Regions from separate parts of the Streptomyces sp. NPDC001056 genome, predicted to be linked through region 2. Evidence: riboswitches for the same ligand, from Rfam matches in the RefSeq annotation. Region 2 holds a riboswitch; the other holds the start of a gene.

Region 1 (14,135 bases), on a different contig from region 2:
GGACGAACTGGCGCGACGCCGCAACCGGGCGGTCTGAAACCCTGGTGAACCGGTCCTGACGTGCTGTCCTGACGCGGCGGGCGGCCGGACGCCGTCACGTTGTCAGTGCCGTGGTGCAGGATCGGACATGTGAGGAACGCGCCCACGATCCTGCATCTCGACATGGATGCCTTCTACGCCTCGGTGGAGCAGGCGTCCAAGCCGAGCCTGCGCGGAAAGGCGGTCGTGGTGGGCGGGCTCGGGCCGCGCGGGGTGGTGGCCACGGCGTCGTACGAGGCGCGGGCCTTCGGGGTGCACTCCGCGATGCCCATGGCCCAGGCACGGCGGCTGGCGCCCCACGCCGCGTACCTGGTGCCGCGCTTCAGCCTGTACCGGGCGGTCAGCGAGCAGGTGATGGCGCTGCTGCGGGAGCTGTCCCCGCTGGTGGAGCCGTTGAGCCTGGACGAGGCCTTCGTGGACCTGGCGGCCTCGGGCACCGCGTCGGACGCGGAATCGGCGCGACGGACCGGGGCGCGGCTGCGCGAGGACATCCGTGCCGTCACGGGGCTCACCGGATCGGTGGGGCTCGCCGCGTCCAAGATGCTCGCGAAGATCGCCTCCGAGCGGGCCAAGCCGGACGGCCTGGTGCTCATCGAGCCGGGGACCGAGCGGGCGCTGCTCGGGCCGCTGTCGGTGCGGACCCTGCCGGGGGTGGGCCCGGCCACGGGGGACCATCTGCGGCGGGCCGGGATAACGACCGTCGAGGAGCTGGCCGAGGCCGGCGAGGACGAACTCGTACGACTGGTCGGCAAGGCGCACGGACACGCGTTGTACGCCATGGCGCTCGCGCGGGACGAGCGGCCCGTGGTGGCCGAACGGGAGACCAAGTCGGTGTCGGTCGAGGACACGTACGACGTGGACATCCACGACCGGCTGCGGATCGGACTCGAAGTACGGCGGCTCGCGGACCGCTGTGTGCGGCGGCTGCGCGAGGCGGGACTGTCCGGGCGGACGATCGTCCTGAAGGTGCGGCGGTACGACTTCTCGACGCTGACCCGCTCCGAGACGCTGCGGGGGCCCACGGACGATCCGGCGGTCGTGCGGGAGGCGGCCGAGCGTTTGCTGGAGTCCGTGGACACGACGGGTGGGGTCCGGCTGCTCGGCGTCGGCGTCACCGGGCTCGCCGACTACACCCAGGAAGACCTCTTCGCCCAGGCGGCGAGGCCCTCGCCGACGGAATCGGTCTCGGAGGACCAGCCGCCCGAGCCGACTGCTCCGTCCCCCGCCGCCGTGCTCCCGCACTGGCGCGCGGGGCAGGACGTGCTGCATGCCGAGTTCGGCCACGGGTGGGTCCAGGGCAGCGGGGTGGGCCGGGTGACGGTGCGCTTCGAGACCCCCCAGTCCCCTCCGGGACGCATCCGAACCTTCATGGTCACCGACCCCGCCCTCCGGCCGACGGACCCCCTGCCCCTGGTTTCCATGGCCCCGGTCACGGAGGATCGACCGGAATGCCGTGCGGTGGGCCGGTAGGGCTACGTCTCCTCGGAGCCGGCCAGTTTGCCGAAGTCGCGGTCCGGGGCCGGGCCGGGGGTCATGTCGAGGCCGTAGTGGTGGTAGAGCTGGAGTTCCTGTTCGGGGGAGAGGTGGCGGCCCACGCCGAAGTCGGGGGCGTCCTTGATCAGGGAGCGGTCGAAGGGGACCTGGAGGGTGCCCTCGACGAGTTCGCTGGGCTCCAGCGGGACGAAGGCGTCGCGGGAGAAGAGCCCGGTGCGTATGGCCGCCCATTCGGGGACGCCCGTGGCGTCGTCCAGGTACACCTCGTCGATCGTGCCGATCTTGGTGCCATTGCGGTCGAACGCCTTGCGGCCGATCAGGTTGCGCGGATCGATGTCGGTCTGCACGGCCCCTCTCCCTCCAATTGGTCGCAACTCATCCGTAAGCACTACGAAAGAGCACATTCACTGCGGCGGCCACTTGAGAATCCGGCCGTTGACCTCGCTGGTAGGCTGAATGCGGCTGCTGACCCCGTGCGGGAGAGTCCTCCGACCCACCTCGGAGGCGCCGAAGGAGCAAATCCTCCCCGGAATCTCTCAGGCCCACGTACCGCACGGACGAGGTCACTCTGGAAAGCAGGGCGGGTGTCGACGGCTTCCGCTCTCACCGACGGTGAAAGCCGGCGTCCCGACGGGCGCCTGGTGAAGCTCTCAGGTTGAGATGACAGAGGGGGAGGCCGTCCGGGCACCCGCGCCGTGGTGCCCTTCGAAGGTCGCGTCAGACCAGGAGGCCTCCGCAATGACCGCCCATCGTATTCCGCTCTCCGAGCTCGAAGCGGGCATCCCCTTCGAACAGCGCCACATCGGGCCCGACCAGGAGGCGCGGGCCAAGATGCTCGCGCAGGTCGGCTACGGGTCCCTCGACGAGCTGACCGCCGCCGCGGTCCCCGATGTGATCAAGAACGCCGACGCCCTCGACCTGCCGGGCGCCCGGACCGAGGCCGAGGTGCTGGCCGAACTGCGCTCGCTCGCCGACCGCAACCAGGTCCTCGGCTCCATGATCGGCCTGGGTTACTACGGCACCTTCACTCCGCCGGTGATCCTGCGCAACGTCCTGGAGAACCCGGCCTGGTACACGGCCTACACGCCCTACCAGCCGGAGATCTCCCAGGGCCGCCTGGAAGCGCTGCTGAACTTCCAGACCATGGTCGCCGACCTGACCGGGCTCCCCACCTCCGGCGCCTCCCTCCTCGACGAGGGCACCGCGGCCGCCGAGGCCATGGCGCTGTCCCGGCGCATGGGCAAGAACAAGAAGGGCCTCTTCCTGGTCGACGCGGACGCCCTGCCGCAGACCATCGCCGTCATCCAGACGCGCGCCGAACCGACCGGCGTCGAGGTCGTCGTCGCCGATCTCGGCGCGGGCATCCCGGCCGACATCGCCGCCCGTGACATCAACGGCGTCCTCATCCAGTACCCCGGCGCCTCCGGTGCCGTACGGGACATCAAGCCGGTGATCGAGCAGGCCCACGAGCTGGGCGCGCTCGTCACCGTCGCCGCCGACCTGCTCGCCCTCACCCTGCTGACCTCCCCGGGCGAGCTGGGCGCCGACATCGCCGTCGGCTCCACCCAGCGCTTCGGTGTCCCGATGGGCTTCGGCGGTCCGCACGCCGGCTACATGGCCGTGCACGAGAAGTTCGCCCGCAGCCTGCCCGGCCGCCTGGTCGGCGTCTCCGTCGACGCCGACGGCAACAGGGCCTACCGGCTGGCCCTCCAGACCCGTGAGCAGCACATCCGCCGCGAGAAGGCCACCAGCAACATCTGCACCGCACAGGTGCTGCTCGCGGTCATGGCCGGCATGTACGCCGTCTACCACGGCCCCGAGGGCCTGCGGACCATCGCCCGGCGCACCCACCGCTACGCGACCCTCCTCGCCGAGGGCCTGAAGGCCGGGGGCGTGGAGATCACGCACGGCGCCTTCTTCGACACGGTCACCGCGCGCGTGCCCGGCAAGGCCGCCGAGGTCGTCGCCGCCGCCCGGGACAAGGGCGTGAACCTGTACCTGGCCGACGCCGACCACGTCTCCGTGGCCTGCGACGAGACCACCACCCGGGAGCGGCTGGCCACCGTCTGGGCCGCCTTCGGCGTCGAGGCCGACGTCGAGGCGCTGGACGCCGCCGCCGCCGACGCGCTGCCCGCGGCGCTGCTGCGCGGCGACGACTACCTCGCCCACCCGGTCTTCCACCAGCACCGCTCCGAGACCGCGATGCTGCGCTACCTGCGCAAGCTGGCCGACCGCGACTACGCGCTCGACCGCGGCATGATCCCGCTGGGCTCCTGCACCATGAAGCTCAACGCGACCACCGAGATGGAGCCCATCACCTGGCCCGAGTTCGGCGAGCTGCACCCGTTCGCGCCCGCCGAGCAGGCGGCCGGCTTCCTCACGCTCATCCACGAGCTGGAGGACCGCCTCGCCGAGGTCACCGGCTACGACAAGGTCTCCCTCCAGCCGAACGCCGGCTCCCAGGGCGAGCTGGCCGGTCTGCTCGCCGTGCGCGGCTACCACCGCGCCAACGGCGACGAGCAGCGCACCGTCTGCCTCATCCCGTCCTCCGCGCACGGCACCAACGCCGCGAGCGCCGTGATGGCGGGCATGAAGGTCGTCGTCGTCAAGACCGCCGAGGACGGTGAGATCGACGTCGAGGACCTGCGCGCCAAGATCGAGCAGCACCGCGACGAGCTGGCCGTGCTGATGATCACCTACCCGTCGACGCACGGTGTGTTCGAGGAGCACGTCGCCGACATCTGCGCCCGGGTGCACGAGGCCGGCGGTCAGGTGTACGTCGACGGCGCCAACCTGAACGCGCTGGTGGGCCTCGCCAAGCCGGGCCACTTCGGCGGCGACGTCTCGCACCTGAACCTGCACAAGACCTTCTGCATCCCGCACGGCGGCGGCGGCCCCGGCGTCGGTCCGGTCGCGGTCCGCTCGCACCTCGCGCCGTACCTGCCCAACCACCCGCTCCAGCCGGCGGCCGGCCCGGAGACGAGCCTGGGCCCGGTCTCGGCCGCGCCGTGGGGCTCCGCGGGCATCCTGCCGATCTCGTGGGCGTACGTCCGTCTGATGGGCGGCGAGGGCCTCAAGCGGGCCACCCAGGTGGCCGTGCTGTCCGCGAACTACATCGCCAAGCGCCTGGAGCCGCACTTCCCGGTGCTCTACACCGGCCCCGGCGGCCTGGTCGCGCACGAGTGCATCATCGACCTGCGCCCGCTGACCAAGGCGACCGGCGTGAGCGTGGACGACGTGGCCAAGCGCCTGATCGACTACGGCTTCCACGCGCCGACCATGTCCTTCCCGGTGGCCGGCACGCTGATGATCGAGCCGACCGAGTCGGAGGACATCATCGAGCTGGACCGGTTCTGCGACGCGATGATCGCCATCCGCGCGGAGATCGAGAAGGTCGGCTCCGGCGAGTGGCCCGCGGAGGACAACCCTCTGCACCACGCCCCGCACACCGCGGGCGCGCTCGGCGGCGAGTGGACGCATGCCTACAGCCGCGAGGAGGCCGTCTTCCCGGCCGGTGTCTCGGTGGCCGACAAGTACTGGCCGCCGGTCCGCCGCATCGACCAGGCCTTCGGCGACCGCAACCTGGTCTGCTCCTGCCCGCCGCTGGACGCCTACGAGGACTGACCGAGGCGTACCCCGGCCGAGGGCCCTGTCCGGATCTCCGGGCGGGGCCCTCGCCCGTGCCGTCCGCGGCTCAGTCGGTCGCCAGGGACACCTCGGTCGCCTTCACCAGGGCCACCGCGTCGGAACCCACGAAGAGGCCCAGCTCGGTGGCCGCGTCCTTGGTGATGGCCGCCGTCAGCTCGCCGCCCGGGACGGAGATCCGGACGGTCGCCATGACCGTGCCGGTGGTGAGCCCGACCACCGCGCCGGGCAGCTGGTTGCGGATCGACAGGCCCTCGACCCGGTGGGTGGCGACGGATACCTCGGTCGACTTCACCAGGGCGCGCACCGGCATGCCGGGGGTGAGGGCCATGTCGTCGGCGGCGTCCTTGGTGATGGCCGCGATGAGGTCCTGGCCGCCGTCCAAGTGGACCTCGACGGTGGCCATGGCCTCGCCCGGGTGGACGGCGGTGACGGTGCCGGGGAGCTGGTTGCGGATGCTCAGGGTCATGGGCACCCACGGTAGGGCGCCCGCCGGTTCAGGCCGGGTAGGCGTGGGTCTGCGTCGCTTTGACTGTCGCCCAGACCGGTGCACCGGGGCGCAGGCCGAGTTCGGCGGCGGCCACCGTGGTGAGGTCGGCGGCGAGGGGGAGTTCCCCGGTGAGGTCGGCGCGGATCCGGTCGCCGTGCGTCTCCAGCCCCGCCACCTCGCAGCGCCACAGGTTGCGGGCGCTGGCGCCGGTCGGGCGGTCCCGGAAGAGGGTCACGGCGGAGGGCGGGAAGGCCACGAAGGCCGGTCCGGACAGCTCCTCGGTGGTGGTGATCGGGGGGCCGGCGTCCAGTCGCACCGTGTGCCCCTCGGCCTCGCCCCGGTAGAGGTTGAGGCCGACGAGCTGGGCGATGTAGTCCGTGCGCGGGCGGCGGGCGATCTCGGTCGGGGCGCCTTCCTGGACGACCCGGCCGTGCTCCACCACCACGAGGCGGTCCGCGAGCACCATGGCGTCCAGCGGATCGTGCGTGACGAGAACGGCGACCGCCTCGAACTCGGCCAGGTGGCGCCGGAGCTGGGCCCGGACCTCCAGTCGGGTACGGGCGTCCAGCGCGGCCAGCGGCTCGTCCAGCAGGAGCAGCCGGGGCCGGGTGGCGAGGGCGCGGGCGAGGGCCACGCGCTGGGCCTGGCCGCCGGACAGCCGGCGGGGCCTGGCGCCCGCGTGCTCGGCGAGCCCCATGCGCTCCAGCCAGACCGCGGCGCGCGCACGGGCCTCCGCCCTGGTCATGCCCTGGCAGCGCGGCCCGAACGCCACGTTGTCCAGCGCGGACAGGTGCGGGAAGAGCAGATAGTCCTGGAAGACGACGCCGACCGGGCGGGACTCGGGCGGCACGCGCTCCAACGGGGCGCCGTCGAGACGCAGATGGCCCCCGGCCAGGGGTTCCAGGCCGGCGAGGACGCGTAGCGCGGTGGTCTTGCCCGCGCCGTTGGGGCCGAGCAGCGCGACCACGTCCCCGGGCGCCGCCGTCAGGGCCACGTCCAGCCTGAAGCCGCGCCGGTCCACGACGAGACGGGCGTCGAGTCCCGGCTGCTCCGGCTGCTCCGGCTGCTTTGGGGCCGGGGGGTCGGTCGTCCGTACGGGGCCCTTCGGCAGGGGCTGCTTCGCGGGTGTCGTCCGCCGTCCCGCCGTCACGTCACACTCCTGTCAGCCAGCGGTCGCGCAGTCCCGCCAGCACCGCGATGGAGACGGCCAGCAGGACCAGGCTCAGGGAGATCGCGGCCTCGGGGTCGTTCTGCAGGGCCAGGTAGACCGCGAGAGGCATGGTCTGGGTGCGGCCGGGGAAGTTGCCCGCGAACGTGATCGTGGCGCCGAACTCGCCGAGCGCCCGCGCCCAGGCCAGCACGGCGCCCGCCGCGACGCCGGGAGCGATCAGCGGCAGCGTGACCCGGCGGAACGCGGTGAAGCGGGAGGCGCCGAGCGTGGTGGCCGCCTCCTCGAACCGGGGGTCGGCGGCGCGCAGGGTGCCCTCCACGCTGATGACCAGGAACGGCATCGCGACGAACGCCTCCGCGAGCACGACCGCGGTGGTGGTGAACGGCAGGGTGATCCCGAACCAGGAGTCGAGCCACTTGCCGATGACGCCGTTGCGGCCGAGGGCCAGCAGCAGGGCCACCCCGCCGACGACCGGCGGCAGCACCAGCGGCAGCGTCACCAGGGCGCGGACCAGCCCGCGCCCGGGGAAGTCCGTGCGGGCCAGCAGCCAGGCCAGCGGCACGCCGAGGACGACGCTGACGACGGTCGCCGCGGTGGCGCTGACCAGCGACAGCTGGAGCGCCTGCCACACCTGCGTGCTGGTCAGCTGGTGCGGCAGGCTGCGCCAGGGGGCGCGGACGAGCAGCGCGAGCAGGGGCAGGAGGAGGAAGGCGAGGGCCAGGACGCCGGGGAGGAGGAGCGGCAGGGGGACGCCGCGGCGGCCCGCTGTGCCGATGCGGCGGGTGGTCGTATCCCTTCCCCCGCGGACACGGCCGCGCGGCGGCCGGTCCGTGCGGGGACCGGTCGCGGCGCCGGGCTCGGCGGGCGGGGTCATGGCCTGAGGAACCCGGCGGCGCCCAGCACCTTCTGGCCCTCGGCGGACCGCAAGAGGGCGATGAACGCCTTGGCGGTCTCGGCGTTGCGGGCGTTCTTCAGCAGGGCGATCGGGTAGTCGTTGACGGCCTTGGCGGACTCGGGGAACTCCACGCCCTCCACCTTGTCACCCGCGGCGTGCACATCGGTCCTGTACACCACCGCCGCGTCGGCCTCCTTCAGCTCCACCTTGTTCAGGGCGCTCTTGACGTCCTGTTCGTAGGAGACGGGGGTCAGCGTGAGGTGGCCCGCGTCGAGGGCCTTCCGGGCGGCGGCGCCGCAGGGCACGGTCCTGTCGCACAGGACGACCTTCAGACCGGGCTTGGTGAGGTCCTTCAGGGAGGCGACCTCGGCGGGATTGCCGGGCAGGGTGGCGATCTCCAGCTGGTTGCGGACGAAGGTGACCGGGGGGCCGGCCGCGTCCCCGGCGTTCGTCACGGTCGCCATCGTCTTGGGGCTGGCGGCGGCGAAGACATCGGCCGGGGCACCGCCGGTGATGCTCGCGGCGAGGGTGTCGCTGCCGCCGAAGCTGAAGCCGACCCTGGTGCCCGGGTGCTGCCGCTCGAACTCCTTGCCCAGGGCGGTGAAGCTCTCCTGGAGCGAGGCGGCGGCGAACACGGTGACCGTGCCGGACAGCTGGGCGGACCCGGAAGCCGACGTGGCCGCGGCGCCGTTCGAGGAGGCGGACGACGAGGAGCAGGCGCTGAGGGCCAGCAGCGCGACCCCCGCCCCGGCCAGGTGCAGCATCCGCCGGGTCCGGCGCACGGAAGGGGTCATCACGGTTCTGCTCCTCGCGTTGTGCGGAACGACTGTCGCGCCCTGGCACGGCCGTACGAACCTGCCGTGTCGCGATGATACTGCCGCATCTGCCAGGTGTAAGTCTCTTGTCGCATCGCATGAGCGGCGATCTTGCGCGCCAAGGCTCGCATGTGCGTTTGTACGGCGCGCCGCTGCGGGTACCGTCCGGCCGGAGGTGGTCGCAGGTGACGTTGCCCGGCTCGCCCCGACCGGTGATCTCGTACGGCCTTCCCGGCCGACCGTGCCGGGCCGCACGCCGTCGGCCGCGGCACCGGGCGGTCGTCAGCTTCGAGTGCGCGACCGGCGGCGTGCGGCACCGCGCTTCCTGATCGCCGTCACCGGCACCGACGGCCACCACGCCCCGCTGCCCCGGGCCGAGACCGCCCCGGACTTCGCCGGCGCGCCGGTACCGCCGGGCGTGAGCATCGACGACAGGGTCAGACGCGGTCGATATGGACGTTCGTCGACTTCACCCGGGCCGTCGCCTCCACGCCGACCTCCAGGCCCAGTTCCTCGACCGCCTCGCGGGTGAGCAGGGAGACCAGCCGGTGCGGACCCGCCTGGATCTCCACCTGGGCGGCGACGTCGCCGAGCTTGATCGCGGTGACGATGCCGGGGAAGGCGTTGCGCACGGAGGTGTAGGAGGCTTCCTCCTCGCCGCCGCCCTTGGCCAGTTCCACGGAGAAGGCGGCGAGGTCCCGGCCCTCGATGAGCCGTCGGCCCGCCTCGTCGCGATGGGTGGCCACCCGGCCCGCGTCGGCCCAGCGGCGGGCGGTGTCCGGGCTGACGCCGAGGAGGCGCGCCGCCTGGCCGATCGTGTAGGACTGCATGCCCAGAACGATAGGGCGTGGCTCAGCCCGTGTGCACACGCGGCCTGCGGGCCCGGTTCGGCTCCGCCTCGCGCAGCACCTCGCGGGTGACCGGGGCGACCTCGCCCTGGCCGAAGAGGAAGAAGCGCAGGAAGTTGGCGAACGGGCTGCCCTCGGTCCACTCGAAGTAGATGTGCGGGGTGCAGCCGGTGACGTCGCGGACGTGCAGCAGCAGGGCGGCCAGGGCGTTCGGGATGGACGCGGACTCCAGGGTCAGTACCCGGTAGCGGTTGTGCAGGACCTCGCCGCGCACGGTCAGGCCCGCCTCGAACTCCGACGGGTCGGTGACCGTGACCTCGACGAAGACGAAGTCCTCCTGCTCCGGCATCTCGTTGTCGGCGCGGATCTGCTCGATCTTGTCGCGGTACTCGGCCTTGTCGCGGTGGCCGGGCTCGTTGGCGATGAACCGCATCTTGCGGCTGGCCATGTCCCGGACGAAACGTTCCGCCATCGGGTCGAGCGTCACGCTGGTCACGCGCAGCTCGAAGGCGCGGGCCAGCCGGGACAGCAGCGAGACCAGGATGATGCCGACGATGAAGCAGGCACCGATCTTCACACCGTCGGGACGCTCGATGACGTTGACGACCGTGGTGTACAGGAACACCACCGAGATCACGGCGAAGCCGATCGTCCAGCCGCGCTGTCCCGCCTTGCGGGCGGCGATGGTCACGGCGATCGCCGCGGAGCTGATCAGCACCAGCACGCCGGTGGCGTAGGCGCCGCCCTGCTTGTCGACGTTGGCATCGAAGATCCAGGTGACCAGGAAGGCGACCAGTGTGAAGACGATGACCATCGGGCGCACCGCGCGCGCCCAGTGGGGGGCCATGCCGTACCGGGGCAGGTAGCGCGGCATCAGGTTGAGCAGGCCCGCCATGGCGGACGCGCCGGCGAACCACAGGATGGCGATGGTCGAGACGTCGTAGATCGTGCCGAAGGCGCCGCCGAGGTACTGGTGCGCGAGAAAGGCGAGGGCGCGGCCGTTGGCGGGGCCGCCCGGCTGGAACTCCTTCTCCGGGATCAGCAGGGTGGTGATGAAACTGCTGGTGATCAGGAAGCAGCTCATGATGACGGCGGCGGTGGTCAGCAGCTTCCTGGTGTCCCTGATCCGGCCGGTGGGGTGCTCCTCGGTGTCGCCCGGGTCGCCCTTGACGTGTGGCATGACGGCGACGCCGGTCTCGAACCCGGACAGGCCGAGGGCGAGTTTCGGGAAGACGATCAGTGCCACGCCGATCATGACGAAGACGTTCCCGTGCTGCACGGTCAGCGCGTTGGTCCAGTCGGTGACCACGTGCTCGGCGGTGAGCACGTGCCACAGGCCGACGATCACCACGACCAGGTTGAGGGCGAGATAGACGCCCACCAGGGCGACCGCGACCCCGATCGCCTCCAGGAAGCCCTTGAGGAACACCCCGCCGAGCAGCGCCACGAGCAGCAGCGTGATCAGCATCTGCTTGCCCTGGAGGGCGCTCGTCAGATGCGGGTTCTCCACCAGGTGGGTGGAGGCGTCGGCGGCGGACAGGGTGATGGTGATCAGGAAGTCGGTGGCCGCGAACCCGAGCAGGGTCAGCACGAACAGCTTGCCCTTCCAGAAGGACAGCAGCCGCTCCAGCATCGCGATGGAGCCCTCGCCGTGCGGGCTTTCCTCGGCCACGCGCCGGTAGACCGGCAGCGCGCCCGCCAGGGTGACGAGTACCAGCACGATGGTCGCGATGGGGGAGACCAGGCCGGCCGCGAGCGCGGCGATGCCCGGCTGATAGCCGAGGGTGGAGAAGTAGTCGACACCGGTCAGGCACATCACCCGCCACCAGCGCTGGCCCTTGTGCGGGGGCTCGGGCTGGGCGTGTGGTCCGGTGTGGCCACCGCTCTTGCCCATGTCGGACAGGCCCTCCAGCATCCAGGCGCGCAGGCGGCTGGTACTGGGAGGGCGTTCGGTCGTGGCCATCGGTGTGCTCCTGATGTGTGGCTCAGCTCTTTTCGGCCATCACACGGACGGCGGCACCAGCGTATGCAGAGCGTGACGCCTGGGCCTCCGGATCCGGGGCGGGGAGGCGTCAATCTTGCGTTAAGAATGGCGCGGTGTCGTCAAGGCCGCATCAAGAAGCTGAGGCCGGAGGGGGGTCACCGGGAGCTGAGCCGAACGAGTGGCCAGGGGCGCCGTCGAGGGATCAGCGGCCACCGAGTGTCATCGTGCGGTGAGGTCGTCCGTTGCGCCGGTCGCCCGTGCGGTGAGGTCGTCCGTGCGGTGAGGTCGTCCGTTGCGCGAGCGTCCGTTGCGCGGTCACTCCAGGCCCGACGCCCGGAACACCGCCAGGGCCGTCTCGTGGTCCAGGCGGCGGGCCAGCTCGGCGAGAGCGGTGGTGCCGCAGCGCAGGGTGCCGCCGGCCAGGGCCGCGCGGACGCCCTCGTCCAGCCGGTGCCACAGGACGGGGTTGCGGGCCAGCACCTCCGGGTCGATCTCCACCCGGTTCCCCAGCAGGTCGCGCAGCACCAGGCGCCGGGCGACGCCGTCCAGCGGGCGGACCGCGACGAGCAGATCGGTGTGGACCCTGCGGGTGCGCAGCAGGCGCTTGCTGGCCAGCCAGCCGTCACCGGCGGACACCTTGGCCGGGCACAGGACGAGGAACAGGAGCAGGGCGAGGGCGCACCACAGCAGGCCCCGCAACCAGGTGAGGGAGCCGGCCGCCCCGTCGACGCACAGCAGCAGCGCCAGCAGCGCGGCGGCGCAGCGCACGGCGGTGCGCACCTCGCCGGCCCACTCGCGGTTGTGCGCGACGGTCTCGGCGGGTGGCGGATGCGGGCCCGTCACCCGGGGCCGTGTGTCGTCGCTGTGCTCCATGGGATCGACGGTAGACAGCCACGGGCGCGGCGGCACGATGCCTTGACGGCGCCTTGACGGCGCCGCCCGCCTTCTTGACGGGACTCCTACGCGCCGGGTCCGGCGGGGTTCACAGCCCCCGGGTGTCCATGGGCAGATGCCAGGCGTTGCGGCGGTGGACGGTGAGCAGCTGGGACTCCAGCGGGGAGGGCGGTACGGCGAGGACCGGGCAGTCGGCGTGGGTGAGGCAGTGCCGGCAGACCCGGCCGGAGAAGGCGCGCTGGAGGCCGCGTCGGCCCGCGCCCACCACCAGCAGATCGTTCTCCCGGTCCGCGACCGCCACCAGCGCCCGGCCCGGGGTGCCGCGGACGACGAGGGCGTGCATCGGCACGCCGGGCCCCCGCGCGCCGAAGATCTCCTCCAGGACCGCGACCAGCCGGCCCCCGGCCAGCCGCTGCCACTCCTCGGCGGGCACGGCCGCCGCGGGCGAGCGACGCCCGGCCGGATCACCGCCCGGCGGCTCCCAGGCCAGTACCGGCCACAGCTCGGCCCCCAGCCGGCGGGCGAGCGCACCGGCCCACCGCAGGGCCGTGACGCTGCCCAGGGAGCCGCTCACGCCCACCACCACACGTCCGACCACCGAGGCGTCGTAACCGGACATGACTCACCGTTCCTCATCGGTGTCCCGCGCCGTCTCCTTCCATCCCACCTCCGTGACGGGGATACGACCAGCCGGAGACGCGTCGGGGCCGGTCGCGCACCGGGTGGGTGCGGCCGGCCCCTCGGGTCCTCGCCGTCCTCGCGGCGCCGCCGTGGTCAGGCGGCGGTCATCACCTCGTCCGCGCCGAGCGGGCGGTGCGGGGCGATGACGCGGCCGTCCGGCAGCAGCTCACCGGTGTCCTCGAAGAGCAGGACGCCGTTGCACAGCAGGCTCCATCCCTGTTCCGGGTGGTGCGCCACCAGGCGGGCGGACTCCCGGTCGGCGGACTCGGCTGGCGGACACGGTGGCTGGTGCTGGCACATGGGTGGGATCTCTCGCTCTGTGGTGGTCATGGTGTCCCCCGTCACGCAGTCGTTCGGAACCCAGTGTTGCCCCACGGGCGGTGTTCCGCAGGGATTTCGAGGCACCGCTCCCCACAGGTTGAGGACGCGTCACCCGAGCGGACGGTTCAGCCCAACTACCCTCTCAATTCGGGTGGTTCGCCCTGGCCGAGGCGGACTAGTCCATCGGTGCCCCGGGGTCAGGCCGCCGGTGACTCAAGCAGCGGCCACCGGGTGGCGCGCAGGGTCAGTACCGGGAGCAGATCGGCGACCGGGTGCGGCAGGTGCGCCGCGATGCCGGGCGGCGCCGGGGCGAGCGGCACCAGCAGATCGGTGGCGGCCGGATGCCCCTCCGCGCCGTCGGCGGTGGTGTCGCCGTGCAGCCACAGGGTGAGCATGTAGAGGCCGGGCACCGACAACAGCCTCGGTTGGTAGGGCTGTTGCAGCGACTCCGCCTGCTTCAGGGCCAGCTCGGTGGAGGCGACGTAGGGGCCCTCGAAGAAGTGCGAGAAGGCCCAGCCGTCGGGGGTGAGCATGGTCTCCGCCGCGGCCGCCGCCCGGTCACCGCAGCGGATCAGGAAACGCCAGCCGGCGAGCCTGGTGGCGGACAGCCCCTGCGGAGAGATCCGGTCCAACACGTGGACCGGCAAAGGGAGTTCGGGAGTCGCGGGGCCCTGCGCGGCACGCAGGGAGGGGGTACGGGCCTCGCGGACCGCGGTGGGCGAGCCCAGGGCGGCGAGGACGGAGCGCAGGGCGGGCGCGGGGGCAGGGGGAATGTGAAGCGGCATGGTGGGTCGCCTCTCGTTCGACAGGCGCGGGGCGCGAGGGAGGTGGGGCGGACGGCGCTGTCTGCTCACGGAA
Region 2 (14,135 bases):
GAGGATGGTCCAGCCGGCCGACAGGTCGATGTCGTAGACGCCGGGCGAGCGGCGGACGACGGCGGTGTCACGGTCGAACTCGCTGTCACCGATCACGGCCCGCGACGGGGCGGGCGCGGAAGCTGCTTCTGCCATGACCGAACGGTACAACAGGCAATTACTAAGCGGTAGCTTTCCCGGGGTCATCGCCGCGCACGCGGCCTCCTCACAGGTGAGGCTTCGGCAATTTCTCGGTAAGTGTCAGGACACGTCCGTAACCTCGGACCCCCGTTTTCCCTCTATCGGGACATGAGCCTCACCGGGACTCCGTTCCTCTACACGACCGTCGTGCTGGCCGTGGTCGCACTCATACTGCCGCTTCTCCTGTGGTCGAAGATGCGCGGCCCCAAGCACCTGCGCACCGCGGCCCGGGTACTGATGCTGCTGTTCGCCCAGGGTACGGCCGTCACGCTGGTCTTCGTGCTGGTGAACAACCAGAACAACCTGTACGACAACTGGGCCGACCTCTTCGGCACCGGCAACCACGTCCAGCAGGCCGCCGACCTCGGCCGCGACGGCACCGGCGGCATAGCGGTCAAGCGCCTGCCCAAGGTCAGGCAGACCTTCACCCAGGCCACGGGGCCCGGCATGCACGCCGCCGGCGGGGTCCGCGTCACCCAGCTCAAGGGCCGGGTCTCGGGCGTCAACGCCGAGGTCTACGTCTGGCTGCCGCCGCAGTACGGCGAGCCGGCCTACCGGCACAAGAAGTTCCCGGTGGTCGAGGTCCTGCCCGGTTACCCCGGCTCGGCGCGGGCCTGGTTCGGCTCGATGAAGGCCCATGAGCAGCTGCTGCCGCTGATGGAGAGCGGCCAGGTGGCCCCCTTCATCATGGTCGCCCCGCGCACCAACCTGCTGGCCGGCGTGGACACCGGCTGTGCCAACATCCCGGGGCAGGTCAACGCGGACACCTGGCTCAGCATCGACGTACCCAAGATGGTCACGGACAACTTCCGCGCCCAGCCGGCCCCGCAGGGCTGGGCCATCGCCGGGTACTCGGCCGGCGCCCAGTGCGCGGTCAAGCTGGCCGTGGCGCACCCGGACCGGTACCGGGCCGCGGTGAGCATGTCGGGCTACAACGACCCGATCGGCGAGCGCAACTCCCTCGCCGCCCAGAACCCCGCCCTGCGCGCCGAGAACAACCCGTACCTGCTGCTGAAGAAGGCCGCGGTGCCGCCGCCCGTCGCGCTCTACGTCTCCGGCGAGTCCGGCGACGGCTACGAGGCGGGCATGGCGCTGGAGTCCGTCGCCAAGGCGCCGACCACCGTGCACGTGGTCTTCCTGCCGCGCAGCGCGGGCGGTCACACGATGGCGCTGTGGCGGCCCCAGGTGCCCGCGGTGTTCCGCTGGCTCACCCTCCAGATGGGCCAGAACCACGCCAAGGGCCGGGACCACTCGGTCACCGGGACCCCCGGGACCGGCATCGGAACCCCCGCGGGAACGGCCGGCGCCGCCGGTACTACTCCTCGGTCACCGTCGACCGGCGGTTCCACGCGCGCGGAGCTCGCCAGTGGTACCGCATCGCGAGCAGGCGCAGCACAAAAGCGGTGACGGCCGCGAACCCACTGGTGAGGGGGGTCAGCGCGTCGTAGCGGATGCACAGCACCACCATGCCCGCGCCGACCATCGCCGGGACCGCGTACAGGTCGCGGTCCCAGCGCAGCAGCGAGGGCACCTCGTTGGCGAGCACGTCGCGCAGCACACCGCCGCCGACCGCGGTGGCGAGGCCGAGCGTCGCCGAGGCGGTCAGGCCGAGGCCGTAGCCGTACGCCTTCGTCGTGCCGCTGACGCAGAACAGGCCGAGGCCGGCCGCGTCGAAGACCAGCACCGCCGTCTGGATCCGCTCCACGTGCGGGTGCAGGAAGAAGACGACGAGCGTGGCGAGCAGCGGCGTGAGGAAGTACCCGAGGTCCGTGAAGGCCGCCGGGGGCACGGCCCCGATCACCACGTCGCGGAAGAGTCCCCCGCCCAGCGCGGTGACCTCGGCGAGCACGGCGATGCCGAACACGTCGAAGTTCTTCCGGACGGCCAGCAGCGCGCCGGAGATCGCGAAGACGAAGATGCCGATCACGTCGAGCGTGTGCTGGACGGAGGGGCTGAAGAACTGTTGGAGCTGCACCCTGACATTCTCACCTGTCCAGCGGGCTGAACCTTACAAAGCCAGGCTCACAGGGCGGGTTTACCTGTGGTGAACAGCCAGGTGCCGGCGGGGTGGTCGACGGGGCCGGTGAGGGGCTGGGTACGCCGCCGTGGGTGACCCGCAGGGTGAAGCGCCGGTTCCCGGTCGGCGGGCGGCGCGGGGGGACGGTGACCTCGTCGCCGTCACGACTGAACCGCGCCTCCGCTCCGTTGCGGCGATCGGGAGGAAGGAGGCCGCGGCGGCGGCCGGGCCCCGCACATGCCGAACGGGAGAGTGCCATGAGTCGTCCCTTTCGGACGACTCCGCACTCTCCCGTTCAGGCATACACATGCCCTTGCTCGGCCGTTTCCCGGCTACTTGCCCTTCGGCTTCCGGGCCTTGGGGGTCTCGTCGGCCTCGGACTCGGGCTCCGGCTCGGACTCCGGCTCCGGCTCCGGTGCGGCTTCGGGCTCCGGGTCGGAGTCGGTGGCGGCCTCCGGCTCGGACTCCTCCGCGGAGGCGGCCTCGGGCTCGGACTCCTCCGCGGAGGCGGCCTCCGGCTCCGATCCGGCCTCGGCCTCGACCTCGGAGTCAGTGGCGTCCTCGGCCTCGGACGTGGCCTCGGGAGCGTCCTCCGCCGCCTCCGGCTTCGACTCCGCCGGGGCCTCGGACTCGACCTCGGACTCGACCTCGACCTCGGACTCGACCTCAGACTTGGCCCCGGAATCGGACTTGGCCTCGGACTCCGCCGCGGCCGGGGTCTCGGCCTCGGACTCGGCCTCGGCCTCGGATTCCGCCGCGCCCTCCGGACGCCCGGAGATCAGCGCGTCCGGCACCAGCTCCGACGCCTCCTTCGCCGCCGACAGCAGGACCGTGTCCTGCGGGGCCTGGTCGGCGAAGTTCTCCGGGTGGTGGCAGGCGACCCGCTGGCCCGGCTTCAGCTCCAGCAGCTGCGGCTCGGTCGTCCGGCAGATCTCCGTCGCCTTCCAGCACCGGGTGTGGAAGCGGCAGCCCGACGGCGGGGCGATCGGCGAGGGCACGTCGCCGCGCAGCAGGATGCGCTCGCTCTTCTGGCCCCGGCGCTTGGTGTCCGGCACCGGCACCGCCGACATCAGCGCCTTGGTGTACGGGTGCATCGGCGCCTCGTACAGCGCGTTGCGATCGGCCAGTTCGACCATCTTGCCGAGGTACATCACCGCGATCCGGTCCGAGACGTGCCGGACGACGGAGAGGTCGTGCGCGATGATGACGTAGGTCAGGCCCAGCTCCTGCTGGAGGTCGTCCATGAGGTTGACGACCTGCGCCTGGATCGACACGTCCAGCGCGGACACCGGCTCGTCGGCCACGACCAGCTTCGGCTTCAGGGCGAGCGCGCGGGCGATACCGATGCGCTGGCGCTGGCCGCCGGAGAACTCGTGCGGGTAGCGGTTGTAGTGCTCGGGGCTCAGACCGACCAGTTCGAGCAGCCGCTGGACCTCCTTCTTCACCCCGCCCTCGGGCTCGACGCCCTGGAGCCGGAAGGGCGCCGAGACGATCGAGCCGATGGTGTGACGGGGGTTCAGGGAGCCGTACGGGTCCTGGAAGATCATCTGGATGTCGCGGCGCATCGGGCGCATGTCCCCGACGGACAGCCGCGTGATGTCCCGGCCCTCGAAGGTGATCTTGCCGCCGGTCGGGTCCTGGAGGCGGGTGATGACCCGGCCCATGGTCGACTTGCCGCAGCCCGACTCGCCGACGACGCCCAGGGTCTCGCCCTTGCGCACCTCGAAGTCGATGCCGTCGACGGCCTTCACCGCGCCGACCTGGCGGCGCAGGATGCCCTTCTTGATCGGGAAGTGCTTGGTCAGGTTCTCGACCTTGAGCAGCACCTCTCGCTCGTCCGGAGCCGACGCCTGCTCGGGGACCTCGGCCTTCGCGGCGGGGTCCGTCTTCTTCGTCTCACTCACAGCTTCGGCGCAATCTCTTCGGTCCAGATCCGCTCACGGTCCTCGGCCGACAGGTGGCAGGCGGACCAGTGTCCGGCGCCGACCAGCTCCAGCTCGGGGCGCACCGTGCGGCTGACGTTCTCCGCGGGGATGTCCGCGTACGGGCAGCGCGGGTGGAAGGCACAGCCCGAGGGGATGTTGATGAGGCTCGGCGGCTGGCCCTTGACCGGGATGAGCCGCTCGGAGGTCTCGCGGTCGATGCGGGGCATCGAGCCGAGCAGGCCCCAGGTGTAGGGGTGCTGGGGCTTCTCGAAGACCTCGGCGGCCGGACCGCGCTCCACGCAGCGGCCGCCGTACATCACGAGGACGTCGTCGGCGATCTCGGCGACCACGCCGAGGTCGTGCGTGATCATGATGACCGCGGAGCCGAACTCCTTCTGCAGATCGCGGATCAGGTCGAGGATCTGCGCCTGGACGGTCACGTCAAGGGCGGTGGTCGGCTCGTCCGCGATGAGCAGCTCGGGGTTGTTCACCAGGGCCATGGCGATCATGGCGCGCTGGCGCATACCGCCGGAGAACTCGTGCGGGTAGCCGTCGACGCGCTTGGCCGGCTCGGGGATGCCGACGCGGTCGAGCATCTCGATGGCGCGCTTGCGGGCTTCCTTCTTGCTGACCTTGTGGTGCACCCGGTAGGCCTCGACGATCTGGTCGCCGACCTTGTAGTAGGGGTGCATCGCGGACAGCGGGTCCTGGAAGATCATCGCCATCTCGCGGCCGCGGAGCTTGCGCACCTCGTCCGGGGAGGCGCCGACCAGTTCCTTGCCGTTCAGCCAGATCTCGCCGGCCATCCGCACGTTCTTGCCGCGCGCGCCGAGGCGGTGCAGGCCCATGACGGCGAGCGAGGTGACCGACTTGCCGGAGCCGGACTCGCCGACGATGGCGAGGGTCTTGCCCTTCTCCACCGAGAAGGAGAGCCCGTCGACGGACTTGACGATGCCGTCGTCGGTCGGGAAGTGCACCTTGAGGTCGCGGACCTCCAGGAAGGCCGAGGGCGCCTTGGCGGTGGCGGTCTCGCCCGTGGCGGTCTTGGAGAGTTCGGTCACGAGAGCCTCACCCGCGGGTCGGCGGCGGCGTAGAGCACGTCCACCAGGAGATTTGCGATGACGACGAAGATGGCGGCGAGCAGGGTCACGCCGAGGATCTTCGGCAGGTCGTTGTCGGAGATGCCCTGCACCGCGTACTGGCCGACGCCGGGCAGCGAGAACACGGACTCGGTGATCACCGCACCGCCGAGCAGCAGGCCGAGGTCCATGCCGAAGACGGTGATGATCGGAGTGAGGGCGGCCCGCAGGCCGTGCCGGACGACGACCGTGCGTTCGGGCAGGCCCTTCGAGCGGGCCGTGCGGATGAAGTCCTCGTTCATCGTCTCCAGCATGCCCGAGCGGGTGAGCCGGGCGTAGATCGCGGAGTACAGCAGGGCGAGCGAACACCACGCCGGGATGAGGGTGTTGGCCCACTGCGCGGGGTTCTCGGTGAACGGGACGTAGGTGCGGCCGAAGATCGGCCACTTGTAGGTGAAGAGCAGGATCGCCAGGTTGCCCGTGAAGAACATGGGCAGCGAGACGCCGGCGAGGGCGACGCCCATGAAGGTGCGGTCGAACAGCGAGCGCGGCTTGAGCGCGGAGACGACACCGACGGCGACACCGGAGAGCAGCCAGAGCACGGCGGCACCCGCGGCCAGCGAGAGGGTGATCGGAATGCGCGAGGTGAGCTGCGGCCAGACCGCGACGTGATCCTTGAAGGAGTAGCCGAAGCAGGGAACGTCGCAGTGCACCGTCTTGGGGCCGAGATTGTAGTCGGCACCGACCACGATCCCCTTGATGAAGTGCCAGTACTGGACATAGACGGGCTGGTCCAGACCGAGGTTGTGCTTGACCGCGACGATGTCCGCCTTGGACGGGCTCTTTCCGATGTACTGCTGCGCCAGTTGATCCGCTGTCTGGCCCACGAGCCGTGGCAGCAGGAAGAAGATGGCGAAGGTGACCGCGGTGACGACCAGCAGCAGGATCACTGCCGCGAACGTCCGGCGGAGGATGTACGAGATCACGGGGACCGGCGCTGGTGCCCGCGGGCCGCGAAGCCCGCGGGCACCAATGCCTTCACCTGCCTTCCGGGGCTGCTACTTCTTCGTGGTGCCGAGGTTGAGGTAGTCGTACTGACCGCTGAAGGCGGCCGTGGAGACCACGTTGGTGGCGTACGGCGAGCGGTACAGCAGGACCTTGAAGTAGGTCAGCGGAACCAGCACGGCGTCGTCCATCGCCTGGGTGTCGATCTGCGCGTACAGGGCGTTGCGCTTGGCCGGGTCCGGCTCGGCGATCGCCTGCGCGAGCAGGGCGTCGACCTTCTTGTTCGTGTACTGCGACAGGTTGGTGTTGCCGGACTGGCTGATCGCCTTGCTGTTCAGGATCTGCTGGAGGAAGCCGTAGCCGGAGGGCCAGTCGGCACCCCACTGCATCATCATCAGGCCGATGTTCTGCTTCTTGTCGAAGCTCGGCACACCCGCGTAGTCGGTGAAGTACTTGCCCTGCGGGTACTGCTTGAGGGTGGCGTTGATGCCGACCTTCTTCAGCGAGTTGATGATCGCGGTGGCCGCGTCCACCTCGCCGGGGCGGTCGGAGCGGGCCGTGATGTTGGTGTTGATCGTCTTCTGGCCGCAGGCCTTCAGCTGGTCCTTGGCCTTGGCGACGTCGCCCTTGCTGCCCGCGGTCGCGTAGACGTCCGCCTTCTGGTAGCCGGTGATGTCCGGCGGCAGGACGGTGGAGGCGATGTCACCGCGGATCGGGCCGCCCATGGCGGTCTGCACGGAGACCTTGTCGATCGCGTACTCGACGGCCTTGCGGCAGGCGACGTTGTCGAACGGCTTCACCTTGGTGTTGATCGCCGCGTAGACCAGGCGGCCACCGTAGGCGTTGTCGGTGCTGGCCTTGCCGTCCGCGGACTTGAGGACGTCCGCCTGGGTGGAGGCCTGGACGCCGGTGCCCGCGAGGTCGACGGTGGCGTCGCCGGACTGGATGTCCTTGTCGATCGTCTCCGGGTTGACCTTCAGGTTGACGACGATCTTGTTGGCCAGCTGCTTGCGCAGCGGGTCGGTCTTCGGGTCCCAGTTCTTGTTCGGGACCAGGACGACCTGCTTGCCCTCCTGGTAGCTCTGGATCTCGTAGGAGCCGGAGGAGACGATGTGCTTGACGTAGTCGACGCCGTCGTCCTTGGACTGCGGCACCGGGGCCGTCTGCGGCGTGGCGACCAGGTAGTCGAACTCCTGGAAGGCCCGGTTCAGGTGGAAGACGATCGTGGTGTCGTCCGGGGTCTCGATCGAGGACAGGCCCTTGGCGTTCTTGTCCTTGTAGGGACCCTTGTACTTGTCGCCGTCCTTCATGAACTGCTGGAAGTAGTTCGGACCGAGCGAGAGCACGTCACGCGCGAAGTTGGACCGCTCGACGGCGTACTTGACGTCCTTCGAGGTGATCGGGCTGCCGTCCTGGTACTTCAGGCCCGGACGCAGCTTGTACGTCCAGGTCTTGCCGCCGTCGCTGGCGACGCCCTTGCCCGCGGCGAGGTCCGGGACCAGGGTGTTGCCCTTGGAACCGGGGGCCGGCTCGAACGTCATCAGCGGACGCGCGTAGAGGCGGCTGAAGTTGTACATGTACGCGTAGTACGTGTTGCCCGGGTCGAACGAGTCCGGCACGTCCGACATCTCGTAGGTGACCGTGCCACCCTTTTTGTCGGACGCGTTGACGACGCTCTTGGTCGCCGCGTTGGCGCCGGCCGCCTTCGGTGTGTCCTTGTTGTCATCGGCCTTGGAACAGCCTGCGAGCAGCAGGCTGGTGGAGCCGATAGCCGCGACCGCGGCCAGCGCTGACCTTCGCATGATGGTCTGCTTCCCCTCCATTGATCGGAAAACTTGATGGGCTCTCTGGCTGCCTAGCGGCTGCGCGGGTCGAGAGCGTCGCGGAGACCGTCGCCGAGCAGGTTGAACGCGAGGACGGTGATGAAGATGGCCAGGCCCGGCACGATCATGTACTGGGGATCGACCTGGTAGTAGGTGACCGCTTCGCGGAGCATGCCGCCCCAGGAAGCCTGGGGCGGCTGGATGCCGACGCCGAGGAAGCTCAGGGACGCCTCGAAGAGGATGTTGGTCGGGATGAGCAGCGTCGAGTAGACGATGATCGGGCCGACCAGGTTGGGCAGCAGCTCACGGAAGAGGATGTACGGGCCCTTGGCGCCCATGCCGCGGGCGGCGTCGACGAACTCGCGCTCACGCAGGGCGAGGGTCTGGCCGCGCACGATCCGGCCGAGATAGGGCCAGTTGAAGAAGCCGATCACGAAGATGAGCACGGCGAGGTGGAGCGGAAGTCCGTTCAGACCGAAGGCGCCGCCCTGGAGGGTTGCGGAGATCGCGATGGCGAACAGCAGCAACGGAAAGGCGAGGAAGACGTCCATCAGCCGGCTGATGATCGAGTCGACCCGGCCGCCGTAGTAACCCGCGATCACACCCATGATCGCGCCGATCACGTTGGACAGGACCGTGGCACCGAAGGCGACGACCAGCGAGACCCAGGAGCCCTCCAGGACGCGGGTGGCGATGTCCCGGCCGAACTTGGGGTCCACGCCGAGCGGGTGGTCCGCGCTCATGCCGCCCCAGCTGCTCTTGGGCAGCGAGGTGTTGGCGTCGATCAGGTCCTGGTGGAAGGCGTTGGGGTCGAGGCCGAGGACGGCCTGCAGGGGACGCGAGAGGACGGCCAGGAGGATCAGCAGGATCACGATGACGCCGCCGGCCACGGCGACTCTGTCACGCTTGAAGCGGGTCCAGGCGATCTGGCCCAGGGAACGACCCTCGATCCGCCCCTTCTCGGCTCCCGCGAGCACAGCCTCAGGCTGCGCGTCGGCTGCCGCCCCGGTGGTCTCGATCGGTGCGGTCACGATGTGCGACCCCTCTCGCCGGTGGTGACCGGCCTGCGCTGCCGCGGTTTGCGGCTTTGTCGACTTGCAAGCGAGCACGAGTTCTTGAGCCTCGTGGTCTGAGTGGGGAGTCTTCAGCGTCTTCGCGATCACTCGCCAGAGCTGACGGTGAAAGTATGCGCAACCGTGATGCACTGCGGAGGATTCCGTTATCCGGACAGTGGGTAACGCCCCTCGGACACGGGTCAGTTGGGACACATCGCCGTAATGCCGCGGTTCGGGAGGTACGGCGGGAACGGCGTCGGAAGCGACGGAACCTCAGTAACCACCGTGGACCGGCGGATAGCCATAGCCCGGCGCCGGGGACTGGAGCTGGGGCTGCGCGGCGGGCGCGGCGGCATGGGCCTCGCGGTCGTAGAACGGGCGGGCGTTGGCCCGCATCCACATCACGACCGGGTCGTGGTCGTCGGTCAGCGCGACGGTGGACACCGGAAGGCCCTCCGGAACGGCGCCGACCGAGCGCTGCATCATCGCGCGCACCGAGTCGACCGCGGCGGGCGAGGTCTCGTACAGGTCCAGACCGATCGCGAGGTACGGCGCCCCGAGCGCGGGCTGCACCCAGGCGCGGCGCAGGGAGCGCAGGGCGGGGGTGCGGTGGGCGTGCTGGGCGAGCAGGGCGTAGAACTGGGGGATCTCGATCCCGGGTTCGGACAGCCGCAGCGGCCCCGCGGGCTGGCGGTCCAGTCCGGTCGCGATGCGGCGCAGGTCCAGCCAGGGGATGCCGACGCCGCCGCCGGGGGCGTGCGGGTTGAGCCAGAGGCCGTAGTGGTCGGGATAGAGGGTGCGGGCGACGTCCAGGCCGTCGACGACCTCGTACGAACGGTTCCAGCCGCTCGCGGACAGCTCCTGGGCGGAGGTGACACAGGGCGCGTAGTGGAAGCCCTCGACCTCCATGTCCCCGTACTGGGCGTCCGGGGAGCCGGCCTGGCCGTGCCACAGCAGCATCCAGATCTGGCCCGCGGAGGGGGTGGCGAGGGCGCGGAGCAGGGCCTCGTACGCGTCGTAGCGTCCGGGCGTGACGTGGCGGAGCGTGTGTTCGACACCGCCGCCGACGCTGCCGCTGTGGCTCGCGCTCACCTTGTCGTGCCCTTCTTTTCAGTACTCCGCGTCGGGGGACAGCTTAAGCGCCTGGTGGCTCGGGGCCCGTGTGTTCGTGCGCGGGTGCGGGTCGTGGTGGGGCGGTCGCGCGGTTCCCCGCGCCCCTTCGGGGCGGGCCGCGCACCGTCGGGTTCTAGTGGGCGTGGAAGGGGCGGACATTCGTCCGCAGCCACTCCGCCACCGGGTCGTCCGTCACGTCCAGCAGGATCAGGTTGACCGGCCAGCGGACCGGGACCCGGCCGAGGGCGCGGCCCAGGGCTTCCAGGGGGAGGGCGCGGAAGTCGCCGTCCCACTGGGACAGCTCCACGCCGACGAACATGACCGGGTCGGCGGTCTCGATCGCGGCCAGGCAGCGGCGGGCGGTGAGGACCACACCCGTCGCGGCGAACTCGGCGGACGCGGCGGAGAGGAAGTCGACCGGGTCGTCCTGCCAGTCGGGCTCGAAGAGGCGGACGCGGCCGCCGGAGGCGGGGCCGTCCAGCGGGGTGCGGCCGGCGCGGCAGAGCTCGGCGACGGCGTCCGGCGGGAGCGGGATGCCGACCGTGCCGCCGGGGTTCACGGCGATGCCCGCCTGCGGGGGCAGGCCGCGGGCGAACTCCACGGCCGGGGCGATGGTGTACGACATGTGGGAGCCGACCGCCTGGCGGAACTGCTCCTCGGAGCTGAACACCGGGACGTACGCCTGGCCGTCGATCTCCAGGGTGGGCAGGTCCAGCGGGCCGCCGCCGGGTCCGCCGCCGGACGGCAGCGGCACCCAGACGAAGCTGCGGCCGAGTACCTCGATGATCCGGCCGCCCGCCGCGGGTATGCCGAGGGAGGCCGACAGCACCTCCTCCAGCTCGTTGCCGGGCCAACCGCCGTGCGGGTGGGGGTGCGCCTGTGCCGGGAAGTCCATCTGCCTACCGCCTGCTGGGAACCACTGCTCTGTGACCATGAAGGCTAGCGGGTACCGGTGACAGTGCCGTACTCCGTGAACACGATCCGCTGCACGGCGTCCGCCGCGGCCCGGTCGAGCAGCACCGCCGAACCGCAGCCCGCGGGCAGTTCGCCCCGCTCCACCGCGCCGAGCAACCGGGCCGTCGTACGGCGGTGGCGGCCGAAGGCGAGCCGCGAGACCGACCGGCCGCGCTCGCGCTGGCCCGCGCGGGCCGTCTCCTCCGGCACGTCCAGCAGGAGCAGGTGCAGGGTGCCGCCGGAGCGGCGGGCGGCGCGGGCGAGCCAGGCGCGCACCCAGGGCTGGGTGCCGCAGTCGTGCACGACCAGGCCCTGTGACGTGCGCAGGGCGCGACGCAGCCCGAGGTAGTGCGCGGCGCGCACCAGGGGGCGGTAGAGGGCGTACGGCAGCAGGCGGGGCAGGCGGGCGGCGAAGCGGGCCCGGGTGTCCTGGGAGTCGACGCGGCGGTCGGTGACCGCGCGGCGCATCAGCGTGGACTTGCCGCTGCCGGGCAGGCCGGTGAGCACCACGATGTCACGGGGGCCGAAGCGAAGGGTGCGCGGGCCGGGGGCCGCCCGGTCGCGCAGGTCCCGCACGAGGGACGCGGGGCGGCCGGCCGCGCGCTCGCGGGCCACGAGGCTCCTCGGCGCCGGGATGCCGGTCGCGTGCGCCATGGTCCTGTTCGCCATGATCGTCCTCCCCTTGTGGTTCGGTAATCTCCCTGCCCGGCCGACGTAAAGGAAAGGTAATGCCCGATGTGCCACGGGCGGGTGCGCGTACCGCCACAGGTCGGTTACGGATACGGCCCCTGACGGGTGGGGGTGCGACGTGCAATGATGTGGCCGCCAACTGCATACCGGCCGTTTGAATCCGCGCGGGAGAGTCCCCAGCAGGCTTCGCTGGGGCGCCGAAGGAGCAAGTCCCTCCCTTGAATCTCTCAGGCACCGTTACCGCGCGGGCGAGGCACATCTGAAAAGCGGGCCGCTGTGACAGCGGCCCCACCCAAGGTGCAAGCCGTGATCGCCCCCCTGGCGGTCCCGGCGAACCTCTCAGGTTCCGATGACAGATGGGGAGGAACGTTCCTCGCCCCATCCCTGTTGCCCTGGGAGACGACCGACCGATGAGCAGTACCGAACTCCGACACACCGCGCTGGACGCCGTGCACCGCTCGCTCGGTGCGACGATGACCGACTTCGCGGGCTGGGACATGCCCCTGCGTTACGGCTCCGAGCGCGACGAGCACGTGGCCGTGCGGACCAAGGCGGGTCTGTTCGACCTCTCCCACATGGGCGAGATCACCGTCACCGGCCCCGAGGCGGCCGACTTCCTGAACATGGCCCTGGTCGGCAACATCGCCTCCATCGGCGTCGGCCGCGCCCGCTACACGATGATCGTGCAGGCCGACGGCGGCATCCTGGACGACCTGATCGTCTACCGGCTCGCCGAGACCGAGTACATGGTCGTCGCCAACGCCTCCAACGCCCAGGTGGTCCTGGACGCCCTGGAGGAGCGGTCCGGCGGCCACGACGTCGAGGTGCGCGACGACCGGGACGCCTACGCCCTGATCGCCGTCCAGGGCCCGGCCTCCCCCGGCATCCTGAAGTCCCTCACCGACGCCGACCTCGACGGCCTGAAGTACTACGCGGGCCTGCCCGGCACCGTCGCCGGCGTCCCCGCGCTGATCGCCCGCACCGGCTACACCGGCGAGGACGGCTTCGAGCTGTTCGTGAAGCCCGAGCACGCCGTCGAGCTGTGGCAGGCGCTGACCAAGGCCGGCGAGGGCGTCGGCCTGGTGCCGTGCGGCCTGTCCTGCCGGGACACCCTGCGCCTGGAGGCGGGCATGCCGCTGTACGGGCACGAGCTGAACACCTCGCTGACCCCCTTCGACGCCGGGCTCGGCCGCGTGGTCAAGTTCGAGAAGGAGGGCGACTTCGTGGGGCGCGCCGCGCTCGTCGAGGCCGCCGCCCGCGCCGAGCAGAACCCGCCGCGCGTCCTGGTCGGCCTGATCGCCGAGGGCCGCCGCGTCCCGCGCGCCGGGTACTCGGTCGTCGCCGGCGGCGAGGTCATCGGCGAGGTCACCTCCGGTGCCCCCTCCCCCACGCTGGGCAAGCCGATCGCCATGGCCTACGTCGACGCGGCGCACGCGGCGCCCGGCACCGAGGGCGTCGGCGTGGACATCCGCGGCACCCACGAGCCCTTCGAGGTCGTGGCGCTGCCGTTCTACAAGCGCCAGAAGTAGACAGCGAGCCCGGTCCCGGTCCCGCCCCCCGCCGGGCGGGCACGTGACCCTGCGCACATTCGCCCGCCCATCGGCGGTCACCACCCTCCCCCCGTCATCAGCACCCCCGCGCGTACAGGAGAATTCAGGCATGAGCAACCCCCAGCAGCTGCGCTACAGCAAGGAGCACGAGTGGCTGTCGGGCGCCGACGACAACGGCGTCTCGACGGTCGGCATCACCGAGTTCGCGGCCAACGCGCTCGGCGATGTGGTCTACGCCCAGCTCCCCGAGGTCGGCTCCACCGTCGAGGCGGGCGAGACCTGCGGTGAACTGGAGTCCACCAAGTCGGTCTCCGACCTGTACTCCCCGGTCACCGGCGAGGTCACCGCGGTCAACGAGAACGTCGTCGACGACCCGTCGCTGGTGAACTCCGAGCCCTTCGAGGGCGGCTGGCTGTTCAAGGTGCGCGTCGCGGACGAGCCGGCCGACCTGCTCTCCGCCGACGAGTACGACGCCCACACCGCCGGCTGAGGAGTCGTAGCCGTATGACTGTCCTGAACACGCCCCTGCACGAGCTGGACCCGGAGATCGCCGCCGCGGTCGACGCCGAGCTGCTCCGCCAGCAGTCCACGCTCGAAATGATCGCGTCCGAGAACTTCGCGCCGCTCGCGGTGATGGAGGCGCAGGGCTCGGTCCTCACCAACAAGTACGCCGAGGGCTACCCGGGCCGCCGCTACTACGGCGGCTGCGAGCACGTCGACGTGGCCGAGCAGATCGCCATCGAC

What was found. Region 2 has a riboswitch for glycine ahead of gcvT (glycine cleavage system aminomethyltransferase GcvT). Riboswitches for the same ligand answer to the same signal wherever they lie in the genome.
Region 1: linked by a shared signal. The riboswitch ahead of gcvP (aminomethyl-transferring glycine dehydrogenase) and the one ahead of gcvT (glycine cleavage system aminomethyltransferase GcvT) in region 2 are both predicted to bind glycine.

The regions. Positions count from the first base shown of each region.
Region 1 covers NZ_JBSFLI010000020.1:130,092-144,226, reverse strand. Annotated here, with positions in the region: gene ACWDD7_RS23740 (MerR family transcriptional regulator) at 1-37, shown strand, start outside; partial or broken gene ACWDD7_RS23735 (DNA polymerase IV) at 130-1,587, shown strand; partial or broken gene ACWDD7_RS23730 (PRC-barrel domain-containing protein) at 1,722-1,937, opposite strand; glycine riboswitch at 2,000-2,095, shown strand; gene gcvP (aminomethyl-transferring glycine dehydrogenase) at 2,272-5,157, shown strand; gene ACWDD7_RS23720 (TOBE domain-containing protein) at 5,228-5,647, opposite strand; partial or broken gene ACWDD7_RS23715 (ABC transporter ATP-binding protein) at 5,676-6,659, opposite strand; gene modB (molybdate ABC transporter permease subunit) at 6,820-7,713, opposite strand; gene modA (molybdate ABC transporter substrate-binding protein) at 7,710-8,528, opposite strand; gene ACWDD7_RS23700 (TOBE domain-containing protein) at 8,987-9,379, opposite strand; gene ACWDD7_RS23695 (amino acid transporter) at 9,402-11,360, opposite strand; gene ACWDD7_RS23690 (hypothetical protein) at 11,697-12,254, opposite strand; gene ACWDD7_RS23685 (universal stress protein) at 12,364-12,894, opposite strand; gene ACWDD7_RS23680 (DUF5999 family protein) at 13,050-13,256, opposite strand; gene ACWDD7_RS23675 (hypothetical protein) at 13,475-14,062, opposite strand.
Region 2 covers NZ_JBSFLI010000033.1:31,849-45,983, reverse strand. Annotated here, with positions in the region: gene ACWDD7_RS30170 (thioesterase family protein) at 1-135, opposite strand, end outside; gene ACWDD7_RS30165 (alpha/beta hydrolase) at 289-1,587, shown strand; gene ACWDD7_RS30160 (trimeric intracellular cation channel family protein) at 1,496-2,155, opposite strand; gene ACWDD7_RS30155 (dipeptide ABC transporter ATP-binding protein) at 2,530-4,101, opposite strand; gene ACWDD7_RS30150 (ABC transporter ATP-binding protein) at 4,098-5,183, opposite strand; gene ACWDD7_RS30145 (ABC transporter permease) at 5,180-6,187, opposite strand; gene ACWDD7_RS30140 (ABC transporter substrate-binding protein) at 6,260-8,008, opposite strand; gene ACWDD7_RS30135 (ABC transporter permease) at 8,062-9,060, opposite strand; gene ACWDD7_RS30130 (enhanced serine sensitivity protein SseB C-terminal domain-containing protein) at 9,358-10,176, opposite strand; gene ACWDD7_RS30125 (enhanced serine sensitivity protein SseB) at 10,331-11,092, opposite strand; gene ACWDD7_RS30120 (AAA family ATPase) at 11,137-11,820, opposite strand; glycine riboswitch at 11,997-12,094, shown strand; glycine riboswitch at 12,095-12,207, shown strand; gene gcvT (glycine cleavage system aminomethyltransferase GcvT) at 12,252-13,370, shown strand; gene gcvH (glycine cleavage system protein GcvH) at 13,501-13,881, shown strand; gene glyA (serine hydroxymethyltransferase) at 13,896-14,135, shown strand, end outside.